DNA from 3 places in the Streptomyces sp. NPDC040545 genome. Region 1 is predicted to be linked to each of the others. Evidence: riboswitches for the same ligand, from Rfam matches in the RefSeq annotation. Region 1 holds a riboswitch; each other region holds the start of a gene.
The links. Region 1 has a riboswitch for cyclic di-AMP ahead of ACZ573_RS33520 (transglycosylase family protein). Riboswitches for the same ligand answer to the same signal wherever they lie in the genome.
Positions count from the first base shown of each region.

Region 2: another riboswitch for cyclic di-AMP. It lies ahead of ACZ573_RS13585 (M23 family metallopeptidase); the one in region 1 lies ahead of ACZ573_RS33520 (transglycosylase family protein).
Region 3: another riboswitch for cyclic di-AMP. It lies ahead of ACZ573_RS05735 (peptidoglycan DD-metalloendopeptidase family protein); the one in region 1 lies ahead of ACZ573_RS33520 (transglycosylase family protein).

Region 1 is NZ_JBVIWA010000025.1:64,367-73,864, reverse strand. Features, by position in the region: gene ACZ573_RS33535 (globin domain-containing protein) at 1-1,033, opposite strand, end outside; gene ACZ573_RS33530 (cytochrome P450 family protein) at 1,164-2,477, shown strand; gene ACZ573_RS33525 (transglycosylase family protein) at 2,655-3,590, shown strand; cyclic di-AMP (ydaO/yuaA leader) riboswitch at 3,867-4,039, shown strand; gene ACZ573_RS33520 (transglycosylase family protein) at 4,043-4,762, shown strand; gene eno (phosphopyruvate hydratase) at 5,056-6,336, shown strand; gene ACZ573_RS33510 (FtsB family cell division protein) at 6,436-6,924, shown strand; gene ACZ573_RS33505 (DUF501 domain-containing protein) at 6,981-7,532, shown strand; gene ACZ573_RS33500 (Ppx/GppA phosphatase family protein) at 7,529-8,470, shown strand; gene ACZ573_RS33495 (NAD(P)/FAD-dependent oxidoreductase) at 8,861-9,498, shown strand, end outside.
Region 2 is NZ_JBVIWA010000005.1:255,243-264,740, forward strand. Features, by position in the region: gene ACZ573_RS13570 (bifunctional acetate--CoA ligase family protein/GNAT family N-acetyltransferase) at 1-821, opposite strand, end outside; gene ACZ573_RS13575 (HPr family phosphocarrier protein) at 1,005-1,286, shown strand; gene ACZ573_RS13580 (GntR family transcriptional regulator) at 1,620-2,297, opposite strand; gene ACZ573_RS13585 (M23 family metallopeptidase) at 2,484-3,287, opposite strand; cyclic di-AMP (ydaO/yuaA leader) riboswitch at 3,301-3,459, opposite strand; gene ACZ573_RS13590 (M16 family metallopeptidase) at 3,677-5,044, opposite strand; gene ACZ573_RS13595 (M16 family metallopeptidase) at 5,065-6,417, opposite strand; gene ACZ573_RS13600 (DNA gyrase/topoisomerase IV subunit A) at 6,700-9,156, shown strand; gene ACZ573_RS13605 (restriction endonuclease) at 9,255-9,498, shown strand, end outside.
Region 3 is NZ_JBVIWA010000002.1:171,543-181,040, reverse strand. Features, by position in the region: gene ACZ573_RS05775 (MmcQ/YjbR family DNA-binding protein) at 1-30, opposite strand, end outside; gene ACZ573_RS05770 (GAF domain-containing protein) at 103-648, opposite strand; gene ACZ573_RS05765 (GTP-binding protein) at 645-1,283, opposite strand; gene ACZ573_RS05760 (DUF742 domain-containing protein) at 1,261-1,674, opposite strand; gene ACZ573_RS05755 (roadblock/LC7 domain-containing protein) at 1,671-2,105, opposite strand; gene ACZ573_RS05750 (sensor histidine kinase) at 2,144-4,033, opposite strand; gene ACZ573_RS05745 (MBL fold metallo-hydrolase) at 4,392-5,633, opposite strand; gene ACZ573_RS05740 (SGNH/GDSL hydrolase family protein) at 5,732-6,517, opposite strand; gene ACZ573_RS05735 (peptidoglycan DD-metalloendopeptidase family protein) at 6,682-7,653, opposite strand; cyclic di-AMP (ydaO/yuaA leader) riboswitch at 7,656-7,832, opposite strand; gene ACZ573_RS05730 (tyrosine-protein phosphatase) at 8,147-8,938, shown strand; gene ACZ573_RS05725 (aspartate aminotransferase family protein) at 8,979-9,498, opposite strand, start outside.

The DNA of each region.
Region 1 (9,498 bases):
GATGGGCGGTCTCGTCGACGAACGGCGGTGGACCGCTGAGGTAGACGTCCTGGTCCGGCCACAGCCCCCGGTTGCCCAGCGCGGTCGCCAGCCGGTCGGTGGCCTGGTTGCGGTGCTGCCCGGGCGCGGGCGTGATGTAGGTGACGGCGAGCCAGCCGCAGCGGGCGGCGAACGCGTCGATGAGCGGGCGGTCGTAGAGGTGCGCGCCGTCCCGGGCCACCACGAAGAGCCGTACGTCCTGATCGGGAGGACGCTCCGCGAGATCCTCCAGCAGGGCCCGGATGGGCGCCCAGCCGGTGCCGGCGGCGATCAGGCTGACCGGGCGGTCCTCGCGGCGGAAGGTCAGCTGCCCGCCGGCGGCGCCGAGCCGCAGCACGTCGCCCGGCCGGGTCTCGCGGACCAGGGCGGTGCTCAGCCGCCCCTGGTCGACCCGGCTGACGTGCAGGTCGAGGGTGCCGTCGGGGCGGGGGGCGTTGCCGATGGAGTAGGTCCGCCAGGTCGTCGGGACCCGTTCGCTGCTCACGCTCGTGTACTGGCCGGGGAGATAGGGGAAGGGGGCGTGCGGCCGCAGCGTCAGGATGCCTATGTCCGGTCCGTACTGGAGGTGGCGTACGACCTCCGCGTCCCACCACGGCGGGTCCTCGCTCGCGTCGGCGCCGGCCGTCATCGCGTCGGCCATCACCTGGTAGGCCTCGGCCCAGGCCTTCTCGACCGGCGGGGTCCAGGCCTCGCCGGAGGTCTCCGCGAGCGCGGCGAGCAGGCTGGCGCCGACGGCGGCGTAGTGCTCGGGGCGGACCAGGAACTTGCGGTGGTCGCGCCCCAGGTCGCGCAGGTAGGGGCCGAGGGACTCGTCGTCGAGGTGGGCGATCACGTGCGTGAGCGCGGCGAAGAGCCGGTCCCGCTGGCGTTCCATGTCGTGGAGGGAGGCCGGGAAGAGGGCGCGGACTCCGGGGTTGTGCCAGAAGAGGTGGGTGTAGAAGAACTTGACGGCGTGCTCGGCCCGTCTCTCCACCACCGCGAAACTGCTTTTCAAGATCCTGGCATCCACAAAACCGAAAGTAGGAATGCCGGAGAAGTTCAGGTCAAGGGATGGCCGATCTACGGACAGCCGCGACGAACCACCCATATCGGATGGGGGTTCGGTGCCGGGATACGGTCATCAGGTGCACGAGCAGACCTCCGGAACACCCGCCGAAATCCCCGCGGACACTCCCGCCGACCCCCCTTCCGCCGAGGGCCCCACCCTCTTCGACTGGGAGTTCGCGACCGACCCCTACCCGGCCTACGCCTGGCTGCGCGAGCACTCCCCGGTGCACCGCACCAAGCTGCCCAGCGGGGTCGAGGCGTGGCTCGTCACCCGGTACGCCGACGCCCGCCAGGCCCTCGCCGACCAGCGGCTCAGCAAGAATCCGGCACACCACGCGGAGCCCGCGCACGCCAAGGGCAAGACCGGGATCCCGGGGGAGCGCAAGGCGGAGCTGATGACGCACCTGCTCAACATCGACCCGCCGGACCACACCCGGCTGCGGCGGCTGGTGTCGAAGGCCTTCACCCCACGCAGGGTCGCCGAGTTCGCCCCGCGGGTGCAGGCGCTCACCGACCACCTGATCGACGGGTTCGCGGGGAAGGGTGAGGCTGATCTCATTCACGAGTTCGCCTTCCCGCTCCCCATCTACGCCATCTGCGAGATGCTCGGGGTACCGCGCGAGGACCAGGACGACTTCCGCGACTGGGCCGGGATGATGATCCGCCACGGTGGCGGTCCGCGCGGCGGGGTCGCCCGGTCGGTCAAGCAGATGCGGACCTACCTCGGTGAACTCATCCACCGCAAAAGGGATGATCTGGGTGATGACCTGATCTCCGACCTGATCCGGGCGAGCGATCACGGCGACCATCTGACGGAGGGCGAGGCCACCGCCATGGCATTCATCCTGCTTTTCGCCGGTTTCGAGACCACCGTGAACCTCATCGGCAACGGGGTCCACTCCCTCTTCATGAACCCCGGGCAGCGCGAGCGCCTCCAGCTCTCCCTCGCCGCCGGGGAGAGCGGACTGCTGGCCACCGGGGTCGAGGAACTGCTGCGCTACGACGGCCCGGTGGAGCTGGCGACCTGGCGGTTCGCCACCGAGCCGCTGACCCTCGGCGGCATGCGGATCGAGGCCGGCGATCCGGTCCTGGTCGTCCTCGCGGCCGCCGACCGGGATCCGGAGCGCTTCGCGGACCCGGACACCCTCGACCTCTCCCGGACCGACAACCAGCACCTCGGATACGGGCACGGCATCCACTACTGCCTGGGCGCTCCGCTCGCCCGGCTCGAAGGACAGACCGCGCTCGCGACTTTGCTGACGCGTCTGCCCGATCTGGAACTCGCCGTTCCACCCCAAGACCTGCGCTGGCGCGGGGGGTTGATCATGCGAGGGCTCCGCACTCTTCCCGTTCGATTCGCGGCTCAAAACACTTGCGCGAAAGCTGATTAAAAGTCAGGTTCGGCTTGAACTTGTGACAATCGTTCGAAGGCCGCTAGGTTCTGCCGTTACCCCGCTGTTATATGCGAAAGGTGATCCCTCATGCTCTCCGGGAACGGCCGTCACAGACGCCCCCGCCAGGTCCCCGCGCTGGTCGTCACAGCCGGAGTCACTGGCTCTGCGCTGGCCATGCCGCTGTTGGCCGCCACCAGCGCCACCGCCGCCGACACGTCCACGTGGGACAAGGTCGCCGAGTGCGAGAGCGGCGGCTCGTGGAGCGCGAACTTCGGCAGCGGCGCCTACGGCGGACTCCAGTTCACCCAGGAGGAGTGGCAGAGCGCCGGCGGGCTCGACTTCGCCGAGCGCCCCGACCTGGCGAGCCGTTCCCAGCAGATCGCCGTGGCCGAGCGGGTGCTCGGCTCGACCGGCCCGCAGGCCTGGCCGCTGTGCGCGGCCTCGGCCGGTCTGGTCCGGGAGAGCCCCGCCGCACAGGTGGACCCCGGTCTGCCCGGCGGCCACGGCCCGATCGCCCCCGCGCCGTCCCGCCCGGACGACGCCGTTCCGTCCACCGGGGGCGGCAAGCCGTCCACGGACTACGGGTCCCCGACCCCGGCCCCGGCTCCGAGCCCCTCCAGCACCCCGTTCCTGATACCCGACGCGCCGTCCATCGGACTGCCCGTCATGCCCGCGCCGGACGTCCCGACGACGCCTCCGGTCGACCCGACGGCTCCGGTCCAGCCGGGCGGCCCGACCGGCACGCCGACCCCCGTCGACCCGACGGCGCCGACGCTGCCGGTGGACCCGACCGTGCCCACCACCTCGCCCGTCACGCCGGGACTGCCCCCGGTCGACCCGACGGCCCCCGCGGCCCCGGCGGTCCCGCAGACCACCGGCGCCACTCCTGTCGAGGGCAGTGGCAAGCACCGCGGTGCGCCGGAGACCCCCTCTGATGCCGCGTCGGACCCCACCTACACGGTCCAGGCGGGCGACAGCCTGGCGACCATCGCGGTTGCCAAGGGCGTAAAGGGGGGCTGGAACGGTCTCTACCAGGCCAATGAGCAAGTCATCGGCGAGGACGCCGACCTCATCAAGCCGGGCCAGAACCTGGACCTAACTCCGCAATAAGGACAGTTCAGTTACCCGGAAAGAGTCGAATGTCGGATTTCTGTAAGTGAGACATGTGTCTCTTCCGGTCAACTGGCGTGTCCCGCCCCGGGGCTTCCGCAAACCCCGTCCTCACCTGCGCAAACACCCCTGCGGGGAGCGCAAGTAGGGGCCGTTTCTCCCCGATGTTCCTCGTTGAACATCGGGGAGGGACCTGTCTACCTTCTGAATCGCTCGCCACCGCGAGCTCCTTCGACCGCATCGCCGAATCCTGCCGGCGGACGGGGGGAACAGTCGTCGCGTCAAGCGCCGAAGGCAGGAGCGGGGGAACCAAGGTAGGTGCCGGGAGCGGCCGTTGAGAGACGGTCACGCCACCGGCTTGGGGTTAAGACGTGCGCTAGGTCGCACGGCCGGGCAACTCACTCGCCCGAACCCGACAGCTCACCTCGTAGGCGTCGGTGAGGAGAAACTCCATGCTGCTTTCCGGCAAGGGCAAGCACCGTCGCGGTACTGCAATCGAGCGGTCTGTCCGGATCGTCACGCTCGCCGGTGTAGCCGGTGTGGCCGTGGCCGCCCCCCTGATGGCCGCGGGCACCGCCAGCGCCGCCACCACGTCCGAGTGGGACAAGGTCGCGCAGTGCGAGTCCGGCGGCAACTGGTCCATCAACACGGGCAACGGCTACTACGGCGGTCTGCAGTTCTCGCCCTCCACGTGGGCCGGGTTCGGTGGCAAGTCGTACGCCCCGCAGGCCAACCAGGCCTCCAAGTCGCAGCAGATAGCCATCGCGGAGAAGGTCCTCAAGAGCCAGGGCAAGGGTGCCTGGCCGTCCTGCGGCAAGGGCCTGTCGAACTCCGCCTACACCGGTGGCGGCTCCGAGGCCCCGGCATCGTCCAAGCCGCAGTCCAAGCCGCAGTCGAAGCCGAAGGCCGAGAAGCCGAAGACCGAGACCAAGGCCGCGCCGAAGGAGACCAAGCGTCCCGAGGCTCCCACCACCCGCTCCGAGCGCGCCGAGGCTCCGGCCGCGCCGAAGACCGGCAACGGCTCGTACGAGGTCAAGCCGGGCGACACCCTGGGCACCATCGCCGAGGCCAACGGCGTCAAGGGCGGCTGGGAGAAGCTCTTCGAGCTGAACAAGGACATCGTCTCCGACGCCGACCTGATCTTCCCGGGCCAGAAGCTGAAGCTCAGCTGAACACTGCGGCAGAAGCCGCCGAAACCTGTACGCGGCGTCAGCTGACCCCGTGCAGGATTTCCACCGCCCGGCGCGTGCCCCACGCGCCGGGCGGTGCTGCGTGTGGCCCCCCGAAGCCCGATGATCAAGCTACCTATGTCCCGGAAGAGGGGTATTCGGTCCCTTTTTCGTCCCAGGGTCCGGGCGGTCGGGCGGCCCAGTGCCCGGAGCCGGTTAGGCTCTAGGCGGCAAGGCCATCCCACGGCCTGACACGCCACCGCACACTCAGCGTCACATCCCAGAAGGAGATGCTCGTGCCGTCCATCGACGTCGTCGTAGCCCGGGAAATCCTGGACTCCCGAGGCAACCCCACGGTCGAGGTCGAGGTGGGCCTCGACGATGGCAGCACCGGCCGTGCTGCAGTTCCGTCCGGCGCCTCCACCGGTGCATTCGAGGCCATCGAGCTGCGTGACGGTGACCCCAACCGTTACTTCGGCAAGGGTGTCGAGAAGGCCGTCCTCGCCGTCATCGAGCAGATCGGCCCGGAGCTCGTCGGCTACGACGCCACCGAGCAGCGCCTGATCGACCAGGCCATGTTCGACCTGGACGCCACCGACAACAAGGGCTCGCTCGGCGCCAACGCCATCCTCGGCGTCTCCCTGGCCGTCGCGCACGCCGCGTCCGAGGCCTCGGACCTTCCGCTCTTCCGCTACCTCGGCGGTCCGAACGCGCACCTGCTGCCCGTTCCGATGATGAACATCCTCAACGGTGGATCGCACGCCGACTCCAACGTGGACATCCAGGAGTTCATGATCGCCCCCATCGGCGCGGAGTCCTTCTCCGAGGCGCTGCGCTGGGGTGCCGAGGTCTACCACACCCTCAAGAAGGTCCTGCACACCAAGGGCCTCTCCACCGGCCTGGGCGACGAGGGCGGCTTCGCCCCGAACCTGGAGTCCAACCGCGCCGCGCTCGACCTCATCATCGAGGCCATCAAGCAGGCCGGCTACACCCCGGGCACGGACATCGCGCTCGCGCTCGACGTCGCCGCGTCCGAGTTCTACAAGGACGGCCAGTACGAGTTCGAGGGCAAGTCCCGCTCGGCCGCCGAGATGACCGACTACTACGCCGAGCTCGTCGAGGCGTACCCGCTCGTCTCCATCGAGGACCCGCTGTTCGAGGACGACTGGGACGGCTGGAAGACCATCACCGACCGCCTCGGCGCGAAGGTCCAGATCGTCGGTGACGACCTGTTCGTCACCAACCCGGAGCGTCTGGCCCGCGGCATCGAGGAGGGCTCCGCGAACGCCCTGCTCGTGAAGGTGAACCAGATCGGTTCGCTGACCGAGACCCTGGACGCCGTCGAGATGGCCCAGCGCAACGGCTTCAAGTGCATGATGTCCCACCGCTCCGGTGAGACCGAGGACGTCACCATCGCCGACCTCGCCGTCGCCGTGAACTGCGGCCAGATCAAGACCGGCGCCCCGGCCCGCTCGGACCGTGTCGCCAAGTACAACCAGCTGCTGCGCATCGAGGAGATCCTCGACGACGCCGCGGTGTACGCGGGCCGCAGCGCCTTCCCGCGCTTCAAGGGCTAATCACCCCCCTGAGGGGCTGGCCTCCGTACGTCCCCGCACTCGGTCCCGTACCGTGTGCGGGGACGTATTGCGTAGTGCGTACCTAGGGGAGGCGGACCAATGGCCGGGAACCGGGACCGGTTCTCCACCTTCTCCACCGCGACCAGGCTCAAGCAGCTCGGGGAGCGGACCGCCGCCCACGTCTACCGGTCGCAGTCGCGGCGTCAGGTCCGCCGCAGCCGGCTCACCGGCCGCGCCGCGCTCCTGGTGCTCGTCCTCTGTACGCTGGTCGTCGCCCTCGCGTATCCGATGCGCCAGTACGTCTCCCAGCGCTCGGAGATCGCGAAGCAGCAGCGGGCCGCCGCGGCCGCGCGGGACCGCATGGAGCGGCTCCGCGACGAGAAGGCCCGCTGGCAGGACGACGCCTACGCGGAGCAGCAGGCGCGCAAGCACCTGCACTTCCTGCGCCCGGGGGAGATCGGCTACATCATGAGCGACCCCGGGGCCCAGCCCACGCAACCGCACGGGACCGGCCACGCCGGCTCCGACCGCCCCTGGTACTCCAACGTCTGGGACGGCGTCGACAAGGCCGACCGCCCCGGCGAGTGATCCGTACCGCCGTACCGCAGCACCCATCCACGAGAACGAAGAGACTTCCTCCAGGCATGCAGACGCCCCCGCCCCAGACCGACCGGACCGAGCCGACCGACGCGGACATCGAGGCGTTCGAGCAGCAGCTCGGCCGCCCGCCGCGCGGTCTGCGCGCCATCGCGCACCGCTGCCCCTGCGGGCAGCCGGACGTGGTGGAGACCGCCCCGCGGCTCCCCGACGGCACCCCCTTCCCGACGCTGTACTACCTGACGTGCCCGCGCGCGGCCTCCGCGATCGGCACGCTGGAGGCCAACGGCGTGATGAAGGAGATGCAGGCCCGGCTCGCCGAGGACAAGGAACTGGCCGCCGCCTACCAGGCCGCCCACGAGGACTACATCCAGCGGCGCGACGCCATCGAGGTGCTCCAGGGCTTCCCGAGCGCCGGCGGCATGCCGGACCGGGTGAAGTGCCTGCACGTGCTGGTCGGCCACTCCCTGGCCGCCGGCCCCGGGGTGAACCCGTTCGGTGACGAGGCCCTGGCGATGCTGCCGGAGTGGTGGGCCAAGGGCGCCTGCGTCGTCCCGTGCGGGGAGAAGAAGACCGACGGCAAGGAGCCGGGGGCGTGACCCGGGTCGCCGCCGTCGACTGCGGTACGAACTCCATCCGGCTGCTCGTGGCGGACTGCGACCCGGCCACCGGCGAGCTGACCGAACTGGACCGCCGGATGACCATCGTCCGGCTCGGCCAGGGCGTGGACCGGACCGGGCGCCTGGCCCCGGAGGCGCTGGAGCGCACCTTCGCCGCCTGCCGCGAGTACGCGGGCGTCATCAAGGAGTTCGGTGCGCAGCGGGTGCGCTTCGTGGCGACCTCCGCCTCCCGGGACGCGGAGAACCGGGCGGACTTCGTCCGGGGCGTCCTGGACATCCTGGGGGTCGAGCCCGAGGTGATCTCCGGTGACCAGGAGGCGGAGTTCTCCTTCACCGGCGCGACCAGGGAACTGACGGCGCACGCACACCTGGAGCGACCGTTCCTGGTGGTGGACATCGGCGGTGGCTCGACCGAGTTCGTGGTCGGCGAGGAGCACGTACGGGCCGCGCGGTCCGTGGACATCGGCTGCGTCCGGATGACCGAGCGGCACCTGGTGGTGGACGGGGTCGTCACCGACCCGCCGACCGCTGAGCAGGTCGCCGCGATCCGGGCCGACATCGAGGCGGCGCTGGACCTGGCCGCCGAGAGCGTCCCGCTGGCCGAGGCGCGCACGCTGGTGGGCCTGGCCGGCTCGGTGACCACGGTCGCCGGGATCGCGCTGGGGCTGCCCGAGTACGTATCGTCCGCGATCCACCACTCCCGGATCTCCTACGAGCAGGTGCGGGAGATCAGCGAGCGGATGCTGACGGCGACGCACGCCGAGCGCGCGGCGATCCCCGTGATGCATCCGGGCCGGGTGGACGTGATCGGCGCGGGCGCGCTGGTGCTGCTGGCGATCATGGAACGCATCGGCGCTTCCGAGGTTGTCGTGTCGGAGCACGACATCCTCGATGGAATCGCTTGGTCCATCGCCTGAACGACCTTCGAAGCAGCTTGTGAGGGGCTCTCGGGCCCGTGATCCACATCAAGTTCGTGAAGTTCTTCACAAGGAAAAAGGGTCTGTGAGGCCGATGGAAGGGTCCTTCGGGCCCCTCCGGAGGCCCTCAGGCCCTTTTTCGCGTGCGTTCGTGCGATCGGCGGAGGCGACGAGATCCGCGTCGGAGGTATGGACGAACCCCTGTGGTCCAGTCCGCTTTCGGCCTTGGAGGCCAGTTCAGGACGGGTGAACAACGACTCCGGACACCTTCTGGTTCCCGTCGCGCACCATGACCTCGGTCACGTGGGCGGCGGAGTGTAGCAGAGGGTCTCCCAGTCCTTGTGAAGGGGCTCACGAGCGACACCCCATTGGGTGCTGGATACTCGTTCCATGAGCACCACGGAGCGTCCCAGGATCCTCGTTGTAGGAGGTGGGTACGTAGGCCTGTACGCAGCCAAGCGCATCATGAAGAAGATGCGCTACGGCGAGGCGACCGTCACGGTCGTCGACCCGCGCTCGTACATGACCTACCAGCCCTTCCTCCCTGAAGTGGCCGCAGGCAGCATCTCGCCTCGGCACGTCGTCGTCCCGCTGCGACGCGTGCTGCCCAAGGCAGAGGTTCTCACCGGCCGGGTCACCAGCATCGACCAGGACCGCAAGGTCGCCGTCGTCACGCCGCTCGTCGGCGAGGCGTACGAGCTGCCCTTCGACTACCTGGTGATCGCGCTCGGCGCCGTCTCCCGTACCTTCCCGATCCCCGGCCTCGCCGAACAGGGCATCGGTATGAAGGGCGTCGAAGAGGGCATCGGCCTGCGCAACCACGTTCTCGAGCAGCTCGACAAGGCCGAGTCCACGACGGACGAGAACGTCCGCCGCAAGGCCCTCACCTTCGTCTTCGTCGGCGGCGGCTTCGCCGGTGCGGAGACCATCGGTGAGGTCGAGGACATGGCCCGGGACGCTGCGAAGTACTACTCCACGATCAAGCGCGAGGACATGCGCTTCATCCTGGTCGACGCGGCCGACAAGAT
Region 2 (9,498 bases), on a different contig from region 1:
GCGAGGTCGACCGGGGCGCCGATGGCCTCGATGGTGCGGTAGGCCCGCACGCCGTCGAGGAGATCGCGGGTGACGGCCTCGTTGACGGCGTAGAGGTGGCCGTGGAAGCCGCTGTCGCGCAGGTTGCGCAGTGCGGCCGCGCCCACGCCGGCCCCGGAGCGGCTGACTCCGACGACGGCCACCGAGCCGGGGGCCAGCAGCCGCTGCACCGAGCGGGCCTCGGCACGCTGTTCGCGGGCGCGCTGCACGGCGAGGGACTCGGCGGTGGGTTCGAGGTCGAGGGTGAGGTGGACGGAGCCGTCCTCGAAGCTGCGCTTCTGCTGGTAGCCGGCGTCCGTGAAGACTTTGATCATCTTGTTGTTGGCGGGCAGCACCTCGGCGGCGAACCGCCGGATGCCGCGCTCGCGGGCCACCGCGCCGATGTGTTCGAGGAGGGTGGACGCGACCCCGCGGCCCTGGTGGGCGTCCTGGACGAGGAAGGCGACCTCGGCCTCGTCGGCGGGTCCGGAGGCGGGCCGGCCGTCGGCGCCGATGCGGTCGTAGCGGACGGTGCCGATGAACTCCCCGCCGATGGTCGCGGCGAGCCCGACCCGGTCCACGTAGTCGTGGTGCGTGAAGCGGCGCACGTCGCGGTCGGAGAGCCGGGGGTAGGGGGCGAAGAACCGGTAGTACTTCGACTCGTCCGAGACCTGCTCGTAGAAGCTGACGAGCCGGCCCGCGTCCTCGGTGGTGATGGGCCTGATCCGGGCGGTGCCGCCGTCGCGCAGGACGACATCGGCTTCCCAGTGGGCCGGGTACGAGGGGTCCGACTCGATGGTCATGGGCCTACCTTACGGCCGGATCAGGCCGTCGAGCGCTCGCGCGGCGCCGAGGCGGTACGGGGCGAATCAGTGCAAGCTGGGGAAGGTCGAACGGCGGAAAATTCAGGCCGGAGGAAGGTCCGAGCATTCCGGACGTCATGAGAGACTGGTCTAGACAACCGTAAGAACCTGAAGGGCATCACCATGGCAGAGCGCCGCGTCAACGTCGGTTGGGCCGAGGGCCTGCACGCTCGTCCCGCCTCGATCTTCGTCCGTGCGACGACCGCTTCCGGCGTCCCGGTGACCATCGCGAAGTCCGGCGGCGACCCCGTCAACGCCGCCTCCATGCTGGCGGTCCTGGGCCTGGGCGCCCAGGGCGGCGAGGAGATCGTCCTCGCCTCCGAGGCCGAGGGTGCGGACGCCGCGCTCGACCGCCTCGCGAAGCTGGTCGCCGAGGGTCTCGAGGAGCTCCCCGAGACCGTCTGACCCTTCGGGTTCGCCCTCACGCGCGAAGCCGCGGCCCCCGATCCGGGGGCCGCGGCTTCGTCGTTCGCGTACGTCCCCGCGCCGTCGTTCGCGTACGGGGCCCCCGCGCCGCGCGGCGGGCCCGCCCGGTGCGCTCGCGCCGCGGGGCCGGAGCCCCTGCGGGGGGGCGGGCTCCGGAGAAATCCCGCCCGGCAGAGAAAAGGCCGTGCCGGAATCCGGCGGACGGATAATTGAGCTCCCCAGTAATTCTGCACGGCGAATTGCTCCCGCACGGAAAGGACCGGCCATCGGACAGCGAATTCACGCCGTCCCACCCTTTGTATACGGCTCCTGTTAATGCCGGCCGCTCGACATGTTTACGGCAGGTTGCGAAGTGCTCACCGCCGGGCGGAGCCGCAGCCGGTGCGCCCCCGCCGCCCGCTCGGCGTGGATCGCGGTCAGCGCCCGCGCCCGTTCGGCGTCGCCGCGCGCGACCGCGTCCACGATCGCCCCGTGCTCCGCCCAGGACTCCACGGGCCGGGCCGGCGCCTCCACCACGTACATCCACGCGATCTTGTGGCGCATCTGCGTGAGCAGCGCGATCAGCCCGGGGCTGCCGGAGGACTGTGCGAGCGTCTCGTGGAACCAGCCGCCCAGGGACCGCAGGTCCTCGCCCTGGCCCCGCCTGGCCCGCTCCTGCCCCAGCCTGACCAGCCCGCGCAGCACCTTGAGGTGCGCGTCGGTGCGCCGCCGGGCGGCTCTGGCGGCAGCCAGCGGCTCCAGGAGCATCCGCAGCTCCAGCAGGTCCGCCGCCTCCTGCCCGGTCGGCTCGGCCACGCAGGCGCCCGCGTGGCGCCGTGTGGTCACGAACCCCTCGGACTCCAGGGTCCGCAGGGCCTCGCGCACCGGGACGCGCGAGACCCCGTACCGGCGGGCCAGCACCTCCTCGGTCAGCCGGCCGCCCGGCTCGAACACCCCGGAGACGATGTCGTCGCGGATTGCTGTGCATACCGCGTGCGCAGGAATACGCAAGACCGAACCTCCGCCTATTTCCGACTGCCAGCCTCATTGCACGCACATGCGTGCGCTGCGACTCTATTGCAACACACGATAATTTCCGAGAGCGGCCAGAAATACGAAACATTTGTACAAGGACGCAACACGAAGACCCCGGCTCTCCGAGCCGGGGTCTTCGGTGAAGCGGTGTGCGAGGCGGGGTCAGAGGCTGACGCCGTGCGAGCGCAGGTACGCAATCGGGTCGATGTCCGAGCCGTACTGCGAGCCCGTGCGGGCCTCGAAGTGCAGGTGCGGGCCGCTGGAGTTGCCCGTGGAGCCCGACAGGCCGATCTGCTGGCCCGGGGTGACCTGCTCGCCGACGGAGACGTTCAGCGAGGTCATGTGCCCGTACTGGGTGTAGGTGCCGTCGTTGTGCTTGATGACGACGTTGTTGCCGTACGCGCCGCCCCAGCCGGCCTCGACGACGGTACCGACGCCCACCGCGTGGACCGAGGTGCCGGAGGCGGCGTGGAAGTCGATCCCCGTGTGACTGCCGGAGGACCACATGCCGCCGCCCGCGTGGTACTGCGTGCTGACGTACGAGCCGTCCACCGGGGCGACAAAGGTGTTGAGGCGCTTGCGCTCCTCCTCGCGGGCGGCGCGCTCGGCGGCCTCGCGCTCGACCTTCGCCTTGGCCTCGGCAAGGCGCTTGGCCTCCGCGGCCCGCTGCTTCGCGTCGGCCTCGGCCTGCGCCTTGACGGCGTCCTGCTCGGCTCCGCGGTGCTGGGACTCGGCCTGGTCGGCGATGTCACCCGCGAGGTCCTCGGCGACGACCACGGCGCCCAGGCCGTTGTCCTGGCCGATGTTGCTGCTGTGGTTGTCCGCGGCGAAGGCCGGGGCGGCGAGCGAGCCGACCACACCGGTGGTGGCGATCGCGGCGATACCGGCGTAGCCGGCGGTCTTCTTGCTCAGACGGCTGGAGCCACGGTGCTTACCGGTACCAGCGGGACGACTGCCAAACGCCATGAAGGGTTTGATCCTTTCCTTCCTTCTCGCCTACCGGGTTAGCTGACGGGTTCGGAGCAGGAAGGTCTCCTACGGATCTCCTCTTGCGAGGGGGTCCGATTCACCCCAGGGACTCATGTGGGTCCCCGGCTCCCCAGGCTCGCGCCTGACGGGGACTCGGCGATCGCTGCCCGGTGCCGCGGGTGCGGCGGGCACAACTGACGGACAGCACGGCCGACGCTAGGCGGATCATCAGTCAATCGCCAAACAGACACGGCTTTTTGTTGCGTACGCCACACCACATAAAAGCAACCTCACCACTAAACGGACAAAAGGGGTTCCGATGACCAAGTCACCAGAACCCCTTGCCGAAACCTTCAGCCGGCCCTCAATGAGCCGTCGCCCGCCGGTCAGTTGGAGACGACCGTGACCTCTCCGATCCCAAGAGCCCGCACGGGCTCCTCGATCAGCGCCGCGTCGCCCACCAGGACGGTGACCAGCCGGTCCGCGGGGAAGGCCTTGACGACCGCCGTGGTCGCCTCCACCGTGCCCGTTTCGGCGAGCTGGGCGTACAACTGCGCCTGGTAGTCGTCCGGCAGCTCCTGCTCGACCTGGTCGGCGAGGGTGCCCGCGACCGAGGCCGCCGTCTCGAACTTCAGCGGGGCCACACCCACCAGGTTCTGCACGGCGACATCGCGTTCGGCGTCGGTCAGACCGCCCTCCGCGAGGGTGCGCAGCACCTTCCAGAGGTCCTCCAGCGCCGGTCCGGTGTTCGGGGTGTCCACCGAGCCGCTGATGGCGAGCATCGAGGCGCCCTTGCCGTCCGCGGTGGAGCGCAGCACCTGGCCGAAGGCGCGCACGCCGTAGGTGTACCCCTTCTCCTCGCGCAGCACCTTGTCCAGGCGCGAGGTGAGGGTGCCGCCCAGGCAGTACGTGCCCAGCACCTGGGCCGCCCACACCCGGTCGTGGCGGTCCGCCCCGATCCGGCCGATCAGCAGCTGCGTCTGGACCGCGCCGGGCCGGTCCACGATGACCACGCGGCCGGTGTCGTCGGCGGTCACCGGCGGCACCGGGAGGGCCGCGGCGGTGTTGCCCGTCCAGGTGCCCAGGGTGTCCGCGAGCACGGCGTCCAGGTCGATGCCGGTCAGGTCGCCGACGACCACCGCGGTGGCGGTGGCGGGGCGTACGTGGGCCTCGTAGAAGGCGCGTACGGCGGCGGAGTCGATCCGGGCGACCGTCTCCTCGGTGCCCTGGCGCGGCCGGGACATCCGCAGGGTGGCCGGGAAGAGCTCCTTGGAGAGCTGCTTGGCGGCGCGGCGCTGCGGGTTGGCCAGCTCGTGCGGGATCTCGTCGAGCCGGTTGCGCACCAGCCGGTCGACCTCGGCGTCGGCGAAGGCGGGGGCGCGCAGCGCCTCGGCGAGCAGGCCCAGCGCCTTGGGCAGCCGGGAGGCCGGGACCTCCAGCGAGAGCCGCAGGCCCGGGTGGTCGGCGTGCGCGTCCAGGGTGGCGCCGCAGCGCTCCAGCTCGGCCGCGAACTCCTCGGCGGAGTGCTTGTCGGTGCCCTCGGAGAACGCCCGCGCCATGATGGTCGCCACGCCGTCCAGGCCCTCGGGCTCGGCGTCGAGCGGGGCGGCGAGGTTGACCTCGACCGCGACGACCTGCTGGCCCGGCCGGTGGCAGCGCAGCAGGGTCAGTCCGTTGGACAGCTGCCCGCGGTCGGGGGCCGGGAAGGCCCACGGCTGCGGCTCGCCGGCCTGCGGGCGCGGGTGGAAGGTCATCGTGACGGCTGCCGTGTCGCTCACTGGTCCGCCCCCTCGTTCTCGTCGGAGTCGTCGTGCTGGTCGGACTCGTCGGCCGCGAGCGGCTCGTAGACGAGCACCGCGCGGTTGTCCGGGCGCAGGCGGGCCGCGGCCACGGCCTGCACCTCCTCGGCGGTGACGTCGAGGACGCGCTGGACGGCGGTCAGCGCCAGCTGCGGGTCGCCGAACAGCACCGCGAAGCGGCACAGTTCGTCGGCGCGGCCGGCCACCGTGCTCAGCCGGTCCAGCCACTCGCGCTCCAGCTGCGCCTGGGCGCGCTCCATCTCCTCGGCCGTCGGGCCCTCGGCGGCGAACCGCGCGAGCTCCTCGTCCACGGCCGCCTCGATGGCGGGGATCTCGACCCCGCTGGAGGTCTTGACGTCCAGCCAGCCCAGGGAGGGCGCCCCGGCCAGGCGCAGCATGCCGAAGCCGGCCGCGACGGCGCTCTGGTCGCGGCGTACCAGCCGGTTGTGCAGCAGCGAGGACTCGCCGCCGCCCAGGATGGTCAGCGCCACGTCGGCGGCGTCGCACTCGCGGGTGCCGTCGTGCGGCAGCCGGTAGGCGGCCATCAGCGCACGCGCCGGGACCTCCTCGACGATCTCCTCGCGCAGCTGCTCCCCGATGATGTCGGGCAGCGAGCCGTCACGGGGCGGCTGCTTGCCGTCGTGCGCGGGGATGGTGCCGAAGTACTTCTCGACCCAGGCGAGCGTCTGCTCGGGGTCGATGTCCCCGACGACCGAGAGCACCGCGTTGTTGGGCGCGTAGTACGTACGGAAGAAGGTGCGCGCGTCCTCCAGGGAGGCGGCGTCCAGGTCGGCCATGGAGCCGATCGGGGTGTGGTGGTACGGGTGGCCCTCGGGGTAGGCGAGGGCGGTGAGGCGCTCGAAGGCCGTACCGTACGGAACGTTGTCGTACCGCTGGCGGCGCTCGTTCTTGACGACGTCGCGCTGGTTCTCCATGGACTCGTCGTCCAGGGCGGCCAGCAGGGACCCCATCCGGTCCGCTTCCAGCCAGAGCGCGAGCTCCAGCTGGTGGGTCGGCATCGTCTCGAAGTAGTTGGTGCGCTCGAAGCTGGTGGTGCCGTTGAGGGAACCGCCGGCGCCCTGGACCAGTTCGAAGTGCCCGTTGCCGGGAACGCTCGCCGACCCCTGGAACATCAGGTGCTCGAAGAGGTGAGCCAGGCCGGTGCGTCCCTTGACTTCGTGGCGCGAGCCTACGTCGTACCAGAGGCAGACCGCGGCGACCGGGGTCAGGTGGTCCTCGGAGAGCACCACGCGCAGGCCGTTGGCCAGCCGGTGCTCGGTCGCTGTCAGGCCGCCGGAGCCGGCCTGGGCTGTGGCCGTGTGACCCATGGGCATGTGGTCCCTTCGATCGCGATGCAGAGATTTCTTATCGACCTGCCACTGTATGCAAGCGCGCCGACCGCCGGATAAGTTCCCGGGTCACTCCCCCGCACTCCGTCCGGGGGACCCCCGGGGTCGGAGTCGGCGTTGTCGGTGCGCCGGGCCACAATGGTCCGCGTCGTACCCTCGCCGGACACCACAACGCCAGACCCAGCCAGACCCAGCCAGACCCAGCCAGACACCCCGCCCCACACCCAGCACACCCCATTTTGGTTAAGGAGCCGCGCAGCGATGGCCCGCCGCAGCACGAAGACCCCGCCGCCGGAGGATTTCGAGGAGAAGATCCTCGACATCGACGTCGTCGACGAAATGCAGGGCTCCTTCCTCGAGTACGCGTACTCGGTGATCTACTCCCGCGCCCTGCCCGACGCCCGGGACGGCATGAAGCCGGTGCACCGGCGCATCGTGTACCAGATGAACGAGATGGGCCTGCGCCCCGACCGCGGCTACGTGAAGTGCGCCCGTGTCGTCGGCGAGGTCATGGGCAAGCTCCACCCGCACGGTGACGCGTCGATCTACGACGCCCTCGTGCGCATGGCCCAGCCCTTCTCCATGCGGCTGCCGCTGGTCGACGGCCACGGCAACTTCGGCTCGCTCGGCAACGACGACCCGCCGGCCGCGATGCGTTACACCGAGTGCAAGATGGCCGACGCCACGTCGCTGATGACGGAGTCGATCGACGAGGACACCGTCGACTTCACCGCCAACTACGACGGCCAGGAGCGGGAGCCGGTCGCCCTGCCCGCCGCGTACCCGAACCTGCTGGTCAACGGCGCGTCCGGAATCGCGGTCGGCATGGCCACCAACATGCCCCCGCACAACCTCGGCGAGGTCATCGCCGCCGCCCGCCACCTGATCCGGTACCCCCAGGCGGACCTGGAGGCGCTGATGCGCTTCGTGCCGGGTCCCGACCTGCCCACGGGCGGCCGGATCGTCGGGCTCTCGGGCATCAAGGACGCCTACGAGAACGGACGCGGCACCTTCAAGATCCGCGCGACGGTGGCCGTGGAGGACGTGACGGCGCGCCGCAAGGGCCTGGTCGTCACCGAACTGCCCTTCACGGTCGGCCCCGAGAAGGTCATCGCGAAGATCAAGGACCTGGTCGGCTCGAAGAAGCTCCAGGGCATCGCCGACGTCAAGGACCTCACCGACCGCTCGCACGGCCTGCGCCTGGTCATCGAGATCAAGAACGGCTTCCACCCGGAGGCCGTGCTCGAGCAGCTCTACAAGCTGACGCCGATGGAGGAGTCCTTCGGCATCAACAACGTGGCGCTGGTGGACGGGCAGCCCCTGACGCTGGGCCTCAAGGAGCTGCTGGAGGTCTATCTCGACCACCGCTTCGAGGTCGTCCGGCGGCGCAGCGAGTTCCGCCGCGCCAAGCGCCGCGACCGGCTCCACCTGGTCGAGGGCCTGCTGGTGGCGCTCCTCGACATCGACGAGGTCATCCGGCTCATCCGGGACAGCGACAACTCCGCGCAGGCGAAGTCCCGTCTGATGGAGCGGTTCTCGCTGAGCGAGATCCAGACCCAGTACATCCTGGACACCCCGCTGCGCCGGCTCACCCGGTTCGACCGGATCGAGCTGGAGTCCGAGCGCGACCGGCTGACGGGCGAGATCGACGAGCTGACCGGGATCCTGGAGTCGGACAGCGAGCTGCGCAAGCTGGTCTCCTCGGAACTGGCGGCGGTCGCGAAGAAGTTCGGCACCGAGCGCCGTACGGTGCTGCTGGAGTCCGCGGGCACCGCGGTGGCGGCCGTGCCGCTGGAGGTCGCGGACGACCCGTGCCGGGTGCTGCTGTCCTCGACGGGCCTGCTCGCGCGTACGGCGAACGGCGAGGCGCTGCCGGAGGAGGAGGGCGGCGCCCGCGCCAAGCACGACCTGATCGTCTCGCAGGTCGCGGCGACCGCCCGGGCCGATGTCGGTGCGGTCACCTCGTACGGGCGGCTGCTGCGGCTGTCGGTGATCGACCTGCCGCAGCTGCCGGACACGCACGCCGCGCCGAACCTGGCGGGCGGCGCCCCGGTCTCGGAGTTCCTCTCCGGGCTGGAGGCGGACGAGAAGGTGATCTGCCTGACCTCCCTGGACGAGTCCTCGCAGGGCCTCGCGCTGGGCACCGAGCAGGGCGTGGTCAAGCGCGTCGTGCCGGACTACCCGGCGAACAAGGACGAGCTGGAGGTCATCACCCTCAAGGACGGCGACCGGATCGTCGGCGCGGTCGAGCTGCGCACGGGTGAGGAGGACCTGGTCTTCATCACCGACGACGCCCAGCTGCTGCGTTACCCGGCGGGCCAGGTCCGCCCGCAGGGCCGCCCGGCGGGCGGTATGGCGGGCATCAAGCTCGCCGACAACGCCAAGGTGATCCACTTCTCGGCCGTGGACCCGGCGCGGGACGCCGTGGTCTTCACCGTGGCGGGCTCGCACGGCACCCTGGACGACTCGGTGCGGTCTGGGAAGCTGACCCCCTTCGACCAGTACCCGCGCAAGGGCCGGGCCACGGGTGGCGTGCGCTGCCAGCGGTTCCTGAAGGGCGAGGACGTACTGGTCCTGGCCTGGGCGGGCGGTTCGCCCGTCCGCGCGGCGGCGGCGAACGGCACTCCGGCGGAGCTGCCGGCCGTGGACCCGCGCCGGGACGGCTCGGGGGCGGCACTGCCGGCAGTGGTCGCGGCGCTGGCGGGCGCCGCGCTGTAGGTCGCGGGAAGGCGTTCGGGTGGTACGACCGGGGGACGTACCACCCGAATGCCGACTAGTGTTTTCCCCGTGGACGCGGTGGGGGGAGAACGCAGCTGATGAGCCGTCGAGCGGGCAGCGGACTGATCGGGAACTGGGCGGAGGCCCAGCGCCGGCAGCAACAGACGCAGCTGGTCCAGCAGCGCGAGGCCGAGCGCCGGCAGCGGGCCCACGAAAGGGACGCGAACCGGAGCCACCGGCAGTACCGCGAGGCCGAGGCCGTGCGGCGCACCGCGCAGCTCGACGCGGAGGTCGAAGCCCTCAAGGGCCTGTTGGCCGCGGGCTGCCGGGCACCGGCGTTCC
Region 3 (9,498 bases), on a different contig from region 1:
CAGGCGGACGTCCTGCGCGGTCGTGGCCATCCCCGAGACTCCTCTCCACCCACCGGTGGACCCTTGTCCGACGACCGTAGCCCCCGCCACCGACCATGCCGCTCACCCCCGCCGGTCCTCCCGCTCGTGCACCAGCGCCACCAGTTCCGCCGCGAGCGCCTTCACGGTGGCGAGTCCCTCCGTCCCCCACCGCCGGGGCACCACGTCCACCGCGCACACCGTGCCCAGGACGATGCCGCGCCGGTCCGTCAGCGGCGCGCCCACGTACGACCGCACCCCGCTCTCGTCCACCACCGCGTTGCCCGCGAAGCGCGCGAAGTCCCGTACGTCCTCCAGCACCAGCGCCCGCCGCCGCACCACCACGTGCGGGCAGTAGCCGTGGTCGCGGGCGAGCACCCGCGCCGGGTACCCGCTCGCCGGGGCCTCGGCGGCGTGGTGCAGCCCGGCGAAGAACTGCCGTTCCTCGCCGATGAAGTTGACCCCCGCGTACGGTGCGCCGAGGACGTCGGCGACGCGCCGCGCGAAGGCGTCCAGTTCGGCGTCCGTACGCTCCCCCAGGCCCAGCTCGCGCAGCCGGACGGTGCGTGCGGGTGCCTCCCGGTCCACCGGCGTGAGCAGCAGGTGTCCGGTCGATTCGTAGTACGTCATGGCGGTTCCCCCGACTCCGAAGACGAAGAGCTGGCTGTGGACGTGCAGAGCAGGTGGCGGACGAGGGCGGCCAGCGCCCCCGTCCCGGAGCTCGCGAGGCGCGCGTCGCACCGTACGACGGGTACCTCGGGCCCGATCCCCACCGCCTCGCGGACCTCTTCGGGCCCGTAGCGGTGACCGCCGTCGAACTCGTTGACGGCGACGATGAAGGCGATCCCGCGCCGCTCGAAGAAGTCCACGGCGGGGAAGCAGTCGGCCAGGCGGCGGGTGTCGGCGAGCACCACCGCTCCGAGCGCGCCCGCGCACAGCTCCTCCCAGAGGAACCAGAAGCGGTGCTGGCCCGGGGTGCCGAAGAGGTAGAGCACGTGGCGCTCGTCCAGGGTGATCCGGCCGAAGTCGAGCGCGACGGTCGTCGTGGTCTTCTCCTCGACGCCGTGCAGCGGGTCGGAGCCCGCGCCGAGTCCGCTGAGGAGCTCCTCCGTGCTCAGCGGTTCGATCTCGCTGACCGCGCCCACGAAGGTGGTCTTGCCCGCCCCGAACCCGCCCGCGACCAGGATCTTCAAGGTCGCGGGCGGGGCTCCGGCGGCCGGGGCCGGGGCGGGTGCGGGGGCGTCACAGTCGCTTACGAAGGCCATCGAGCACCGCCAGGAGCAGGGACCGGTCGTCGGCGGCGAACGAGCCCCCGCCCGGGAACCGCGGCGCCTGCGCCATGACGGCCCCGTGTTCCATCAGATCGGACAGCAGCACCTTCACCACGACGGCGGGCAGCCGCAGCTGCCCGGCCACCTCGGCCACGGTGACGGTGGTGGCGCCCGCGCACATCCGCAGTGCGAGCGTGTGCTCCGCCCCGAGCGGGACGTGCGGCCGCACCCCGGTCGCGCTCACCAGCGAGAGCAGGTCGAGCGTGAAGCCCGGCCTGGTCCGCCCCCCGCTGGCGGTGTACGGGCGCATCACGCGACCCGCCGAGTCGTCGAGCCATGGTGTGTCCCGCCCCTTCGCGTACGCCCCCGTCCCGCGGGCCCTCATCGCTCCACGTCGGCGACGGGCCGCCGCGGCGGGGCCGCGAGGTACGGACGTACGCTCTTGACCAGCATCGCCATCTCGTAGCCCAGCACCCCGGCGTCGGCCTCCCGGTCGGCGAGGACGGCCAGGCAGGTGCCGGATCCGGCCGCGGAGACAAAGACGAGCGCGCTGTCGAGTTCGACCACGACCTGCCGTACCTCGGCGCCGTCCGCGAAGCGGGAGCCCGCGCTGCGGCCCAGGGAGTACAGCCCTGAGGCGAGGGCGGCCAGGTGGTCGGCGCTGTCGGCGTCCAGCCCGTGCACACAGGTCACGAGCCCGTCGGCGGTGAGGATCACGGCGCTTCGCGTGTACGGCACGCGCTGCACCAGGCCGCTGAGCAGCCAGTCGAGGTCGGAGAGCCGACCGCCGGTCTTCGTCGCCACTTCGCCGCCCATGGGGGTGCGCTCCTTGCTGCTGAGGTGAGGGGTCGGGGTCATGCCTGGTTCTCCGACTGGGCCAGGCCGAAGCCCCGTTGGAAGGCGGCCATCAGGCCCGGGTCGTGCACCGGCTGTTCCGGATCCGCGGCCCGCCGGGGTGCGGGGGCCTCGCGCAGCTGGGGCGCGAGGTGCTCCTGGGCGCGGCGCCGGGGCAGCCGTGGCCGGTCGCCCGCGGCGGGTGCGCCGGGTACGGGATCGGCCGCCGGCGCCGGTTCGGGCACGGGCGCCGACCAGGCCACCGCACCGGTCGGCGCACCCGGCACGGGCCCGACCCGGGGATCGGCCACGGGGGCCGACCAGGCCACCGCACCGGGCCCGTCCGTCGCCCCGGAACGGGGCGACGGCAGGGACGGGGGCCGGGGCTGGGGCTCCGTCCGGGGCCGGGGCACGGGCTGGGGCGCGGGTTCCGACGGGGTCGCGGCTCCGGGACCCGGCCGGGTGCCGGAGCCCGCAACGGGGGCGGGGGCGGGCGGGGCGTGGGACGGCGGAGCGGGTTCGGGTGCGGGTCCGGGGTGCGGCTCGGGGTCGTGCGGGGCTGCGGCCCCCGGGCCGCCGGAAGCCAGCCGGGCCTCCGGCAGGGGCGCCGGCAGGGGCATCCGTACCGGCTCCAGCGGTGGCATCGCCGACCCGTGACCGGTCCCCCACGAGGTGGCCCGCGAGCCGCCCGCCGCGTCGGCCGCGGTGGGCGCCTCCGCGCCCAGCAGCTCCTGCGGCAGCACCAGCACGGCGAGCACACCGCCGTAGATGTTGGACTTGAGCTCGACGGCGATGCCGTGCCGACGGGCGAGCGCCGACACCACGAACAGGCCGATCCGGCCGTCCGCCAGCAGGTGCCGGACGCTGATCTGGTCGGGGTCGCCGAGCAGGGCGTTCATCCGGTGCTGCTCCTCGGCGGGCATGCCGAGTCCGCGGTCCTCCACCTCGACCGCGATGCCGGCGGTGACCCGTTCGGCGCGCAGCACCACATCGGTGTCGGGGGCGGAGAAGACCGTGGCGTTCTCGACGAGTTCGGCCAGCAGGTGCACCACGTCCGCGACGGCGTGCCCGCGTACGCTGCCGCCGGCCGGGGGCACGACCTTGACCCGGGTGTACTGCTCGACCTCCGCGACCGAGGAGCGGAGCACCTCGCTCAGGTCGATGGGCCTGGTCCACTGGCGGCGGGACGCGGCCCCGCCCAGCACGGCGAGGTTCTCGGCGTGCCGGCGGATGCGGGTGGCGAGGTGGTCGACGTGGAAGAGCTCCTTGAGCAGGTCCGGGTCCTCGACCGTGTCCTCCAGATCGTCCAGCAGCGAGATCTCGCGGTGCACGAGGGACTGAAGCCGGCGCGCGAGGTTGACGAAGACCTCGACCTTGCGCTCGCTGTCGGTCGGCGCGGCCGGTCCGGCCACCCGCAGGAGAGTGGTGTGCGCCTCTTCGCGGGCGCCCCGCAGCTCCTGCGAGAGCAGCCAGAACTCGTCCACCCCGGCCGGATCCCCGCCGGGCAGCGGCGAGTTCGGCCCTCCGCGCACCGGGCGGGCCGGGGTCTCGCCCCGTTCCAGCCGGTCGGCGGCCGCGCGCAGCTCGCCCCGGCCGCGCACGCTGGAGCGGCGCAGCGCCTCGCACCGGTCCCGTACGGCCTTGGCGGTGCGCTGGGCGCCGAGCAGGGCTGCGGCGAGGGCGCCGACCACGAGGAGGGCGCAGCCGGTGAGCACCGGCCACAGCCGGGCGTCGCGGTCGCCGGCTCCCCCGCCGAGCTGGAGGGTGAAGATCACCGCGGCCGCGCCGCTGAGCCCCGCGGCGAGGGTGGGCAGTACGGCGGCGCGCACCAGCTGGGGGCGTATCTGCCGGCCGGGACCGGTGACGGCGTGTCTCGACGGGGCATGGCGGGCGGCGCGGAGTCCGGACATCTGCGTCCTCGGTACGTGGGGCCCGGCCCCCAGCGTTCCCGGGGCCCGGTGTTGATCACCGAATACCCACGCTAGACCCCATCGCAGCACCCCGGAGCGCCAGTTGGCGAACTTCGCCGGGGTGCTTCCCGCTCCCGGTGGAGCGCTCGTACAGCAGCCCGAATGCGCCGGTCGGCCCCTGCGCACCGCCCCGGCGGCGCCCCGCGGCAGCCGGGCGCGTCCGGCGGGGAAGCGGGGAGCGCCGCGGGCTCCGAGCACGAAGGACCCCCATGGGGTACGTCCCGTGGGGGGTCCTTATCCGCGGCTGTCGGCCGCCCGGATGTGCCGGGACGGCCCGGTCCTGCCCCGGTGGCGTGCGTTACGAGCCGACGGACTCCGGCTTCTCCTGGCCGTCGGCGGCCGCCGACGCCACCCGGGCAGCTGTCGCCACCGCTCCGCCCGCCCCGAGCGGCGGCACGGACGCGCGGCCGTCGACGGGGCCGCCCGCCGCCGTTGCGCCGACGAACGGCCGCCACCACGGTGCGGTGGGTGCGTCCGCCGAGCCGGGCTCGAAGGGCTGTCCCGGGACGGGGAGCGCGATGGCCGCGTCCGCGTTCCTCGATGCGGTCAGCGTGCCTTCGCCCGGCTCGTCCCACGGGTGCAGGGCCAGGTTGAAGGTGCCCCAGTGGATCGGCAGCATCGTCCCGTGGGGGGTGCCGCCCTGCAGGTCGAGGTGGGCGCGCATGCCCTCCTCGGGCGTCATGTGGATGTCGGGCCAGTACTCCGAGTAGGCGCCGATCTGGATCATGGTGGCGTCGAAGGGCCCGTGCTCGGCGCCGATCTCCTCGAAGCCGGGGAAGTAGCCGGTGTCCCCGCTGTGGAAGATCCGGTGCCCGTCGCCCGCGACGACCCAGGACGCCCACAGGGTGTGCTGCTGGTTGCGCAGACCGCGGCCGCAGAAGTGCCGGGCGGGGGTGGCCGTGAGCGAGAGACCGGCGATCTTGGTGCTCTCGTTCCAGTCCAGCTCGCGCAGCCGGTCGGCCGGTACGCCCCAGCGTTCCAGGTGCGCGCCGACGCCCAGCGGGACGGCGAAGACCGTGTCCGTACCGGCCAGCGCCTTGATCGTCGGCAGGTCGAGGTGGTCGTAGTGGTCGTGCGAGATGACCACGACGTCGACCGTGCCCAGCGAGGCCAGCGGGACCGGTACCGGGTGCAGCCGCTTGGGACCGGCGAAGGGGAAGGGGGAGCACCGCTCGCCCCACACCGGATCGAACAGCACCCGGCGCCCGTCGATCTCCGCGAGCACGCTGGAGTGGCCCATCCAGGTCAGCCGCAGGCCGCTCACGGGCGGCTTCGCCAGGTCCGCGAGGGTCGTCGGGTGGACCGGGATCGGCGCCCCGGGGCTGCGCCGCGCCCGCTGCTCCCGGTGGAAGTAGATCTTCGCGAACTCTGCCATCGACCCCGAGGGCCTGCTCCGGGCCCCTACCGGGTTCTGGAAGACGCCGTCGGCGAAGTTCGGCGAGCGCTTGATCCGCTCCAGCCGGGCACCGGACGGGTCCGCGCCGAAGGCTTCGGGCCGCAGGGCACGCAGCCGCGGACGCAGGGGACGGGAGCCGGTCAAAGCGCCTCCAGGGAGGATGGGGTCAGGATGGTCGTCGCTCTACGACCATCCCAACGCACACCGGCCCCGAAGGATTCCGCTTCTGGCTCCCGCTCCCGCTACAGCGGAAGGAGGTCCGGCCGCTTCGCCTCCACGTGGTCCCCGGAGGACTCCCCGCGCAGCCGCCGGCCGATCCACGGCACGAGGTGCTCGCGCGCCCACTGGATGTTGTCCCGGGTCACGTCCACCGAGCCGCGCGGCCGCTGCGGGGGCCACGGCTGGTCGGGGTCGGCCGGCACGTCCAGGCCGAGCACCTGCGCGGCGCGCAGCGCGACCCGCGTGTGTCCCTCGGGCGAGAGGTGCAGCCGGTCCGTGTCCCAGGCCCGCCGGTCCTGCACGGACTTCAGCGACCAGAGGTCGAGCACCGGGCAGTCGTAGCGGTCGGCGATGGCGCGGACGTGCGCGCTGTACGTCGCCACCTTGCCGCGGAGGTGCTTGAGCACCGGTACGCCACGGGTGTCGAAGCCCGTGGTGATCATGACCTGGCCCACGGACCCGGTGAGGTCGGCCACGGCCGCCTCGAACCGCTCCGCCACGTCGTCCGGGTCGGTGCCGGGCCGGATGATGTCGTTGCCGCCCGCGCAGAAGGTCACCAGGTCCGGTGCGAGGGCCTTGGCTCTCGGGAGCTGGTCGGCCACGATCTGGTCGAGGAGCTTCCCCCGCACCGCCAGATTCGCGTACCGGAAGTCATGCTCTTCGCGCTGATCGGCCAGGAGCACGGCGAGCCGGTCCGCCCAGCCGAGAAAAGAATCCCCGGGTCCCGGGTCCCCCACACCCTCGGTGAAGCTGTCCCCGATCGCCGCGTACGAGCCGATGGTCTTGAGTTTCGTCGTCGTCGCTGCCACGAGAACCCATACTTCACTCCGGTAACCAACCTACGCCAACGTAATGAGGGGTTGACGGACCGTGATCTATACCACGCGAGGGATAAGGAATAAGTACAGGTGAGGCCGGGACCCCCCTCGGGTCCCGGCCTCACGCCCTGTCGGCGCTCCGGCGGCGGGTGCCGTCAGAGGCTCGCGCCCTTCGAGCGGAGGTACGCGATCGGGTCCATGTCCGAGCCGTAGGACGGGGTCGTACGGATCTCGAAGTGGAGGTGGGGTCCGGTCGAGTTGCCGGTGGAGCCGGAGAGGCCGATGGCCTGCCCGGCGGTGACGCTCTGGCCGGAGGAGACGGAGAGCTGGGACAGGTGGGCGTACTGGGAGTACTTGCCGTCCGCGTGCCTGATGACGATCTCGTTGCCGTACGAGCCGCTCCAGCCGGCGGAGACCACGGTGCCCGCGCCGACGGCCTTGACGGTGGTGCCCATGGCAGCGATGAAGTCGACGCCGGTGTGGTAGCCGGAGGACCACATGCTGCCGGCGACCTTGTACTGGGTGGAGATGCCGCCGCTGACCGGGGCCACGAAGCCCGCGGCCGACTGCGGCGCGGCGGCGGGGGCCTCGGCCGGGGACTCGACGGCGGCTTCCCGCTGCGCCGGGGCGGCCTGCTCGGCCTGCTCGCGGACCGGCTCCGGCGCGGCCTGCGCGGCCGGCTTCGCGTCGGCCTCGGGGGCCGGGGCGGCCTCGGCCTCCGCCTCGGCCGGAGCCGCCTCGGCGGGACCGCCGAGGTGCAGCTTCAGGCCCGGGTGGATCAGCGACGGGTTGCCGCCGACGGCCTCGCGGTTGTCGGCGTACAGCTGCTCCCAGCCGCCGGACAGATGGCGCTCGGCGGCGATCTTGGAGAGGTAGTCGCCCGGCACGACGGTGTAGAGGGTCGGCGCGGCCTGCACTGCGGCGACGGGGGCAGCCCGCACGGCGACGGGGGCCTGCGACGCCACCGCGGGGGTCACCGCGCTCGCGGCGGCCGGGGCGCCGGCCGCGTGGGCGCCGGCGGCACCGATCAGCGGCAGCGCGAGGGCCGCGCCACCGGTTCCGGCGACGGCGAAACCGCGGGAAAGGGAAAGGGACTTGGGACGGCGGTGCTTACCCTTTGCAGGCATGACGAATTCCTCTCCGGCGCCTGCGAGGTGAGCTGTCGGGTTCGGACTGGAGATGTCCGGCCGTACATGTACGGGACATGGACGGCTTCACCCCGAGCCGTTCCCGGAGAAAAGATCTCCGGGCCGGCGGCTTACCTGGTTCCCCCGCTCCTGCCGCGCGAATAGGTCGGGTGCGGTTTCCGGGAGGCGGCAGGATTTGGCGGTCCACCCGGATCGATCGCGAAGGTAATCCCTTGCGGCAGCACGGAACAAGCCGCGAATTCCCTGACGGAATAACAGGCATGAGGGACCGACGGAATTACCGTCACCCTCCGTCCATTCCGCACCGCCAACAGCCGCCCCGACGCGGCCATTCACCTTTGACGATCAGGCACTCACGGTCACCGTATGATCTGGCTCACGGGGACGTGCCCGATCTCGCCTCCGGATATGGCAAGTTGGCGCAAGTAGTGTAATTCGGACAGAGGGTCCACGACATGGCGGAGGAGTTGCTTTGACCCAGCAGATACAGGAGCCGGAGCTGTCCGGAGTGCGCAATTTCCGCGATGTGGGCGGATTGCCGACTTCTGACGGCCGAACGGTCAGGACAGGACGACTGTTCCGAAGCGGACATCTCGCGCATGCCACCGAAACCGATACAGAATTCCTCGCCTCGCTCGGTCTCCACACCATCTTCGACTTCCGCAACGTCGCCGATCACGCGCTGGAGGGGCCGGACGTCGAGCTGCCGGGCGTGCGGAACGTCAACATCCCGCTCTCCGACCCGGCCGACGGACGGGAGTTCTGGCGACTGGTCCGCGACGGCGACCTCGTCCAGCTGCGCGAGCTCCTGGGCGACGGCAAGGCCGCGGCCCGGATGTCGCACTCGTACCGCGGGATCATCCGGCAGCGCACCGCCGAGCACAGCCGGGTCGTGCACGCCCTCGCCGAGGACAGCGTCCCCGCGCTGATGCACTGCGCGGCCGGCAAGGACCGGGCCGGCCTGTCGATCGCCGTCACCCTGCTCGCGCTGGGCGTCGAGCGCGAGGCGATCGTGGCGGACTACCTGGAGTCGAACGCCCCGCACCGCCGCTACCGCGTGCGCCGCACCGACGAGTCGGAGGGCGCCCGCTCCCCCGAGGTGATGGAGCTGCTCGCGCCGCTCTTCGACGCCCGCGCCGAGTACCTGGTGGCCGCCTTCGACACCATCGACGAGATCTGGGGCGGGGTGGACCGCTACCTGGCGGAGGGCCTCGGGCTGACGCCCGAGACCCTCGGCCGGCTGCGGGACCGGCTCCTCGCCTGACCGGGGCGGGGACCGGTTCCCCCACGGGGTGGGCGGGCCGTCAGCGCGTGGCGACGGCCTGCTTCACCAGCGTGCGGCCGAAGTCCCAGATCAGTCCGGACCCGCCGTGCGCCTCGTCCATGACCTCGCGGAAGGCCCCGACGAACCGGTCCACGTCCGCCTCGTCCACGATCAGCGGCGGGATCAGCTTGATCACCTCCAGGTGGTCCCCGGAGACCTGGGTGAGGATCCGGTGCTTCTGCAGCAGCGGCACCACGACCATCTGCGCGAAGAGGCCCTTGCGGGCCGCCTGCAGCATGGTCCACCGGCTGCGCAGGCCCAGCGAGGACGGCCGGCCGAACTCGATGCCGATCATCAGCCCGCGCCCCCGCACCTCGTGCAGCAGCTCGTACTCGCCCACCAGCGCGGCGAGCCGCCCGCGCAGCAGGTCACCCATGGCGCGGGCGTTCGCCACGACCTCCTCGTCCTCCATGACGGACAGGACCGCGAGGCCCGCCGCCATGGCCTGGGCGTTGGAACCGAAGCTCGCGGAGTGCACGAGCACCCGGTCCATGGACGAG